One region of the Pontibacillus yanchengensis genome, then DNA from elsewhere that is predicted to be linked to it. Evidence: a T-box and tRNA genes for the amino acid it is inferred to sense, from the RefSeq annotation. Region 1 holds a T-box; the other holds one or more tRNA genes.
What was found. The T-box of region 1 lies ahead of alaS (alanine--tRNA ligase). A T-box ahead of a tRNA ligase gene usually reads a tRNA of that ligase, here a tRNA-Ala.

Region 1 (4,434 bases):
AGAATTTGTTGCTTCCCGTTCATAAACTGGTATGCGCCTTTACCTGTAACAGCTTCTATACGACGTGTACCAGCACCAATACCAGACTCAGACACAATCTTAAACAACCCTACTTCCGCTGTGTTCATAACGTGGCAACCACCACAAAGTTCAACAGAGTAATCATTCATTTTCACAACACGTACGGTATCTCCATATTTTTCACCAAAGAGTGCCATGGCCCCCATCTCTTTTGCTTCATCTAAAGAGTGGTAGTCGATTGCTACAGGTATAGATTCCCATACTTTTTCATTCACAATGGTTTCAATCTGTTCTAGCTCTTCTGTTGTGACAGAACCAAAATGGGAGAAGTCAAAACGTAAACGATCTGGTGAAACCATTGAACCTGCCTGATTAACGTGGTCTCCTAACACATCTTTAAGAGCTTGATGCAACAAATGGGTAGCTGTATGGTTTTTCACTGTATGGGAACGAGAAGAACGCTCTACGCTAGCCTTCACTTGATCTCCCTTACGAATGGCTCCTTCTTGAACGATTGCGTGGTGTAGATTTTGCCCATTAGGCGCTGTTTGTACATCTTGAACAGCCAATGTCGCTTCTTCTGTTTGAATCCAACCTTTGTCAGCAATCTGTCCACCACTTTCAGCATAGAATGGTGTTTGTTCTAGGAAAAGGTAAACCTCTTCCCCTTCATGAGCTTCTGAAGCAAAGGCTTTCTGTTTCACAAGTTCTGTAATAGTAGTGTATGTCTCTATTTCATTGTACCCTACAAAGTCACTTTCTACAGTTACTTCACCTAGTACACCTTCTTGAACGCTCATAGAATCCACTTTTTGTCTAGCGTTGCGGGCACGCTCACGCTGGCGTTCCATTTCTTGTTGAAAGCCTTCTTCATCTAAAATAAAGCCTGCATCGTGGACGTATTCTTCCGTCAGTTCTTTTGGAAATCCATATGTGTCGTATAGACGGAATACTTCAGTACCCGGAAAGACATTCTTCCCTTTTTCGGTTTCCTGTTTAATGATATCTGTTAATCTAGAAAGGCCATCATTCAGCGTTTCATGGAAACGATCTTCCTCGGTTTTCATTACATTTGTGATGAAGTCTTGCTTTTCTTTTACTTCCGGGTAGAAGTCCTCCATAATCTCCGCTACATGAGGTACTAGATGATACATAAATGGCTTTTGTATTCCAATTTGTTTAGCAAAACGAACTGCTCTTCTTAAGAGACGACGTAGAACATAGCCCCTTCCCTCATTGGAAGGTAAAGCACCATCCCCTATAGCAAAGGTCACTGTTCGGATATGGTCCGCAATCACTTTATACGCTACATCTTTTTCAGGATCCTCTCCATACTTTCCATCTGCAAATTGTTCTGTTTGCTCGATGATTGGTTTAAACAAATCTGTTTCAAAGTTTGTCGGAGTATCTTGTATAACCGATACAATTCTTTCTAATCCCATGCCTGTATCAATGTTTTTCTTAGGAAGAGGGGTGTACGTATCATCTGGATTATGATTGAACTGAGAAAATACCAAGTTCCATATTTCTAAGTAACGCTCATTCTCTCCACCTGGGTATAGCTCAGGATCTTTTGGATCATTACCATATTCTTCTCCGCGGTCATAGAAAATCTCTGTATTTGGACCACTTGGACCTTCACCGATGTCCCAAAAGTTCTCTTCCAAACGGATGATTCGTTCCTCGTCCACACCAACTTTATCTCTCCAGATTTCATAGGCTTCATCATCTTCTGGATGAACCGTCACACTTAAGCGTGCTGGTTCAAACCCAATCCAGTCAGGACTCGTTAAAAATTCCCACCCTAGTTCAATTGCTTCTTCTTTAAAATAGTCACCAATAGAGAAATTCCCTAGCATTTCAAAAAAAGTATGATGTCGGGCGGTTTTTCCCACATTCTCAATATCGTTGGTACGAATTGATTTTTGTGCATTTACAATACGTGGGTTATCAGGAATAACTCGTCCATCAAAATATTTTTTCAGTGTAGCAACACCACTATTAATCCATAGTAATGTAGGGTCCTCATGAGGGACTAAGGATGCACTCGGCTCGACACTATGCCCTTTTTCTTTGAAGAAATCTAAGAACATTTGGCGAACTTGTGCAGAAGTTAATGTTTTCATAATATGTTCCTCCTTGGATAAGGTTGGTTAATATATTTGTAAATGGAGTTTTCCCACGAAATTAAACATAAAAAAACTCCCGTCCTGCAATTAACTGCAGGGACGAGAGTTGATATTCGCGGTACCACCCTGGTTATGAATGGAAATCCATTCATCACTCAATGAAGACACTGTCTTCCATCGCAATAACGGCGCGCTACCGGCGGAAATTACCCGCACTCCGGATTAGCCTTCCATGACCCTTCATCCAAAGCACCTTCCAGCCAAGGGTGCTTCTCTCTATTTTGGACGGTCTGCCATGTACTCGATCCATCTTCGTATTTTGTATTAGATTACTCTTCTATGCACGTTAATAAACGTAACTTTAGTTCACTAACCTTTATTAGTTAGGTATTTGTTAAGTATATGGTATCAAAAATTATAGAGAACTCTTGTTTAAATGTCAAACCTTGTGACGATGTAATCGAATGTGATGTAAGATTACCCGAATTATAGTAAGCACTGGAACGGCTACAATCATTCCGATAATACCTGCCACCTCTTCGCCAACTAATAATGCTAAAATAATGAGGACAGGATGAATGTGCAAACTCTTCCCTACTATAAAAGGAGAAAGTAAATTTCCTTCTATAATCTGTACAATCAACACAATTATGCCTACTAATAAGACCATTTTTATTCCCATCGTAAACGAAATAATCAATGCTGGTATAGCTCCTAAAATAGGTCCGAAATAAGGAATAACATTTGTTATACCCATTATTCCACCTAAAACAAGGGGATATTTCATACCAATCAGCCATAACATTAGAATAGAAATCATTCCTACGAAGAAACAAACAAGTAATTGTCCACGAATGTATCCCCCTAGGCTCCTATCAATTTCACTCAACACTTCTTTACCTTCATTTCTGTACTTTGAAGGTGTGAACTGCCATAACAAATTTCTCATAATTGGAAAGTCTTTTAGCATATAAAAAACTAAAACTGGAATGACAGCAATGATAATGACAACATCAAATACTCCTGTCAACTTAGTACCAATAGAAGCTACTGCGTCTTCACCCATTCTTTCCACATTTAAGAGGATGCTGTCCATACGATCATGAACCGTTTCTGGTAAAAAAGACGTTTTTTCATACAGACTATAAATCCACGTTCGATAAGTGTCCACAAACCCAGGAATATTATGAATTAAATCCTTTAACTGTTTCAAAAAAACCGGATATGTTTTATAAACAACATATCCAACTCCACCAAAGAAGAAAAGATAAATGATCATAATCGCTAACCATCTTGGCAAATGTTGCTCATGAAGTGCTTCTACTATAGGATGAAGTAAATAGGCAAGAAACATGGAAATAATAAATGGTATCAATAACGTTAAGATAATTTGTAAAAAAGCTTCATAGAAAGGGTATAACTTCATGAGTAAGAAGACAATTAACAGGACTAATAACGTTAAGATGCTTCGATAAATCCACTTCATTGTTGTACCCTGTTGTTGACTATCCAATGGAAACACCGCCTTTCACACGCCTCGATGAACGCTGGAGCTAGACATGTAAGCGCAAATAATTAACTTTCTTTCCTTGTAAAAAAGGCAGACTCTTTACTAGCAGTCTGCCCCATTTGCATTATTCAAATGCTTTTCGTACTCTCTTTCGCATACGCTTCATTGATTTTTGAGAAAAGAAATTATTATTCTTACCTCTTCGTCTTCTCCTCGAGTATAGTGCGGCACCTACCCCAAGAGCTGCAAGAGATGTGAATGTTCTATTCATCCGCTTCACCACCCTAAATGGATTTACCATTGGGCTGCTTGTTCTTCTTCTCCAAATAAATCATCGAGAGAGCTTAGGGAACCATCTTCTTCTACCTGATGAACATGAACTTTATTATCTGTAATAGAAAGCTCAATGAAACAGTTCCAGCAATAGTATTGATTACTTCCAATCTTACCGATATCTTTACGATTACAATTTGGACAATGCATACAGCAGGCACTCCTTACCGAATAATTCCTTCTGCATGACATTGTTACCAACTCATTGCCAAAACATACATCTTAAGTTGAAAATTGGCACCCAATGGTAGGTTCACCGAAACAGGTGAACATCTATAGTATGTGCGGATCACATAAAGTCATAAGGGGAAAGTTCTTCCTCATTTTCATTGTCATCTGTTGGGATTTGGTTAAATAAAACATCCATACGTTCATGTAAAGAAGTGTAACGACGATTGGTATCAACTGTTTCCACACCACGTCGGAAGGCTTGTTCATCTC
Region 2 (4,434 bases), on a different contig from region 1:
ATTATTGTCCTATATGGTATTATCCCTACTTTTCAATCATTTCCGGATTTCGGACGAGTGTACGCTGCTTATGGTGGAGTATTTGTGATTCTATCATTGTTATGGGGGTGGGGAATCGACCAGAAAACGCCAGATATGTATGATTGGATAGGGGGAATCATTTGCTTAATTGGGGTGAGCGTGATTTTATGGGCACCACGTACATAAAAAAACCAGTCAACATCGAATCACTTGCGCTCTTCGTGTTTCCTTTATCTCATGTGGGATCAGGTGAAGTTCGGGGTTGAGGGAGGTTTGATCAAAATCGCTGCATCGTGCAGCAACATCGAACTGACCTACCTCCTGTAGGCCCGCCTCACGCAACAACATCGAACCAACCCACGTCCTGTGGGCAGCAGTTTGTACGTCGCTAAACGGGCGCCCCGAGCTTTTGTTCTTAAGCAGCTAATTCTTTTTTCTTGAAAATAAACACCGATAACACAAGAAGTATGGCGCTTAGTAGGATGGTTAGAAGTGTCGTGATCCACATATCAGTAGGCAATGTTCCACTGTTCAGGAATGTTTGGATGTATAAGTGAATTTGCGGCGGGAGCCATTCGAATTGACTTTTGAATATCCCGTTGATGGAACTTAATACAATGACCGAGGTTACAGATAAGAAGCCTACTAGTCCAGGTACTCGAAATAGTGTATTTAGAAAGACGGATATGGTGATGACCAATACATACCAGACGCTGTGAAATAGAAAGCCTGTCATGGCATGAGAAAATGGTAGATCTCCAAATAGAATATTGATATAATACCAGCTTGCTATGAGACCTAGAAAAGAACTAGTTAACACTAATAAAAGTGTGCTCGCCCATTTAGCGGTAATATAATTGGTATAACTAACAGGTTTAACGAGTATCAGCTCGATTACGCCACTTTTTCGTTCACTAGAAATAAGCCCCATCGACATGATTAAAATAAGTAACAATCCCATTAGATTATATTGAGAAATACTACTCATAAATGCTTGCTCTGGTGTAGGAGTGGGGATGTTGATTTCAGCACCTTCAGGTAAATCGCCAAACTGCTCCAACAAGACAGGAGTATAATAGGAAGTAATAGGATCCATAATCGCCAGAAGTATAAATACAATCGGTACCCATACCCACTTTAAGCTTCGCCAATTTTCAAGTAATTCTTTTTGAAAAATTGTCCACCACTGCATTACTGCTTCACCACTTTCATAAATAAGTCTTCTAAAGACGTGCGACTCACCTCAAAGTGAGTAATAGGCCAATTTTGTTCCGCAGCTAATTGTAAAATCGCAGATCTAGCTTGGTCTGTGTTATGGGTGTTGATAGTTAAATGTTTCCCTTCTTTAAGTACGTTTTCGACTGACTCAAGTGATTCTATGTCTTCTGCATATGTATCACTGTTTTGAGAGAAGGAGACTTTTAGTTTCGTAGCCTCCTGAGTGAATTGTAGATCATCTAGTCTTCCGGATTCCACAATCTCTCCATTATGCATTAGCAACAGTTCATCACTCACTTCTTCCGCGTCACTTAAAATGTGCGTAGAAAAAAGAATAGTCGTTCCCTTTTTGATATCCTCTAATAAATTCAATACTTCCCGACGGCCAATTGGGTCTAAAGCTGAAACAGGTTCATCTAGAATAAGCAACTTAGGCTGATGAATCATCGCTTGAGCAATTCCGAGTCGTTGCTTCATCCCTCCTGAATACTTGCTGATACGACGATTTTTGGCATCAGCTATTCCAACTTTTTCGAGCAACACTTCAGCTCGATTACTCGCATCCTTTTTAGATAAATGGGCTAGTCTACCTACATAAACAAGAAACTCTTTACCAGTCATCCAGTAATGAAAGACAGGATGCTGGGGGAGATACCCAATCACTTCGCGAATATCCGAATGAGCAGGGTGCCCTTCGAATACAATAGATCCACTCGTCGGTTTCATCAAACCTGCAAGCATGCGCAGTGTAGTCGTCTTCCCAGCACCATTCGGCCCAAGCAAGGAAATACAATTCCCTTTCTCTAATTCAAAAGCTATATCATGAACTACATCTGTCTTATCAAAACGCTTCGTTAATCCAGAAACAGATACAAATGCCATTTTATTGCGGTCTCCTTCCGATAATGAAGTACACTACAGGGCCAACTAGGTTAAACCCTAAAATAATAATAAGCCATAACCATTTGGGGCCATTCGTTTCCTCTCTCCTAATCAAATCAACAATGGCGACAGTAAGTAGGATAAGTTCAAGAATTAAAACCGGTATAATTAGCTTCCAAGGAATCATATCAAAAAACTCAGCCAGCTCAGGGAATTGGGCAGTATCCATATACAACCTCCTTATAAATCCATTCTATATAATATGACGATTGAGGGAGGTAATAGTTTACTACAAATGAAAATTTTTCTAAAAACAGTAGAACAGATAGTAGTTGCAAGAAAAGTAGCAAAATTGTATAATACTCTCATGACATTCTTATCCGGGGCATTAGCTCAGTTGGGAGAGCGCCTGGCTGGCAGCCATGAGGTCGCCGGTTCGAGCCCGGCATGCTCCATATCCTCAAACCTTTTGTCTCTCAAGGGGTTTGTTTTTTTATTCCTCAGTTAGAAGTTTCTCCTTTAATCAGATGTTCACAGAAGTTCACATTTTATCTTGTGGGTGTTTGTTCTTACTTTCCATTTCTTCCTCAAAATCCAGTATGTTGAAAGATTTTAAACAAGAACTTGAGAATACTGCTAATCGTCTTGTCAGTCCCCGCCCTTTCTTAGGATAATAAAAGGAGTAAGAGTGAGCACTCCTACTCCTAACAATTGGCTTACAACCGATTTTCTAGCTCAAAGTCATAATACAGAACATCTCAAGTCTCCCGTTTGAGGGCGCTAACCTGGATGAAGAGAAAAAATAACTGCTATTTTATCCGTGAATTAAGCGCCAATTACAAGTAAATCTCGTGTCGAGAAAGTAACGTGTGCCTAAAATTAAGTAGTTCGTCCTTATTTATTAAATGTGTTTTAACCTCCATTAGTCTAACGATTTTTTACAGAAGTAGAAGTCCACGCATTCCAAGCTGTTGTCATTCATACGTTGTTCTGCACCTTCTTGAGTTTTAGATGGAGGCACAATGACTTTTTCGCCTTTTCTCCAGTCTGCTGGAGTAGCAACCCCATGTTCATCGGTGGTTTTTAGTGCTTGAACCAAACGAATGATTTCGTCCATATTACGACCAGTGGAAAGTGGATAATATATAATAGCTCGGACAATTTGTTGATCATCAATTACAAATACCGCTCTAGAAGCTTCTGTAGAGCTTTCACCAGGCATGATCATACCATATTTTTGGGCTACTTCTTGGGTGAGATCAGCGATGATTGGAAATTCAATTTTAACTCCAAAGTTTTGCTCAATGTTACGAACCCAAGCGATATGAGAGTTTACGCTATCTACACTTAGTCCTAAAAGTTCTGTATTCAATTCATTTAATTGTTTGTAAATTTTTTGAAAACCAATGAATTCTGTTGTACATACAGGGGTGAAGTCAGATGGATGAGAAAATAGTAGCACCCATTTTCCTTTATAATCATTTAAATTAATTGTACCGTGGGTAGTGACAGCTTCAAAATCAGGCGCTTTAGAACCAATACGTGGTAGAGCATTTACCTCTTCATTATGTTGTGTTAAGTCTGTCATAGTAATAACATCTCCTTATTTAATATAATCATTATTATTGTATCCCTCAAGATATCGCAAAGACATAGGGGTATCCCCCTATACCTTAATAAGTATAATTAGTTCCAATTCTTTTAAGTTTGTTACAATATTTTATATTAACCAAAAGATGAAGAAGTACTCGGACGTCCATTAGCAAATATGGAGAGAGAAACAAATAAAAGCATTACTACATACCCTTAAGATATTTTCACTACTCAATGCTTTCTTGATAGTAAGGGTTTTTTTTGTTGTTTCGAGGGAAAATTGCTCTCTTTTTTTGAAAGAAAGTTCTGGCGTTTACATGTCTAACTCCAGCTACTAGCAAATTTCCTGCTCCTCCTTAAAAATTCTTTCTTTGGCCATTTTAAAAATGAAACGTTGATTAAAAATGAGAAACTTTAGAGTACCTAAAGAAAGGTATATGACTCATAACAACAACTATCGTTATCAAGGGAATAAAAAAAAGATGACCCCTGTAAAATACAGAAATCATCTTCTTGAGTCAGCCTTTTATAAAGTGTCCCTTTCCAAAGGGGGACACTTTAATAAATAAGAGTCTAGTTTTTTACTTTACCCATTCATCAATCAAATCTTGGTTCTCTTCAACCCATTTTTTAGCTCCATCAATAGGCTCTTCGGCACCTTGTACATATTCAATTAGCTGGCCGATTTGTTGATCGTTCATCTTCCAATTTTTAAACCAT

Region 2: it has a tRNA-Ala gene. The T-box ahead of alaS (alanine--tRNA ligase) is inferred to sense a tRNA for this amino acid. The anticodon was not compared.

What each region holds. Positions count from the first base shown of each region.
Region 1 is NZ_WMEU01000002.1:303,792-308,225, reverse strand. Features, by position in the region: gene alaS (alanine--tRNA ligase) at 1-2,147, opposite strand, end outside; T-box leader at 2,243-2,472, opposite strand; gene GLW08_RS08655 (AI-2E family transporter) at 2,590-3,663, opposite strand; gene GLW08_RS08650 (YrzQ family protein) at 3,785-3,931, opposite strand; gene GLW08_RS08645 (DUF2797 domain-containing protein) at 3,955-4,143, opposite strand; gene GLW08_RS08640 (ATP-dependent RecD-like DNA helicase) at 4,283-4,434, opposite strand, start outside.
Region 2 is NZ_WMEU01000005.1:235,674-240,107, forward strand. Features, by position in the region: gene GLW08_RS15830 (YnfA family protein) at 1-207, shown strand, start outside; gene GLW08_RS15835 (ABC transporter permease subunit) at 437-1,213, opposite strand; gene GLW08_RS15840 (ABC transporter ATP-binding protein) at 1,213-2,121, opposite strand; gene GLW08_RS15845 (PLD nuclease N-terminal domain-containing protein) at 2,123-2,350, opposite strand; tRNA gene GLW08_RS15850 (tRNA-Ala) at 2,504-2,576, shown strand; gene GLW08_RS15855 (peroxiredoxin) at 3,044-3,709, opposite strand; partial or broken gene GLW08_RS22455 (IS3 family transposase) at 4,073-4,283, shown strand; gene GLW08_RS15860 (glycine betaine ABC transporter substrate-binding protein) at 4,296-4,434, opposite strand, start outside.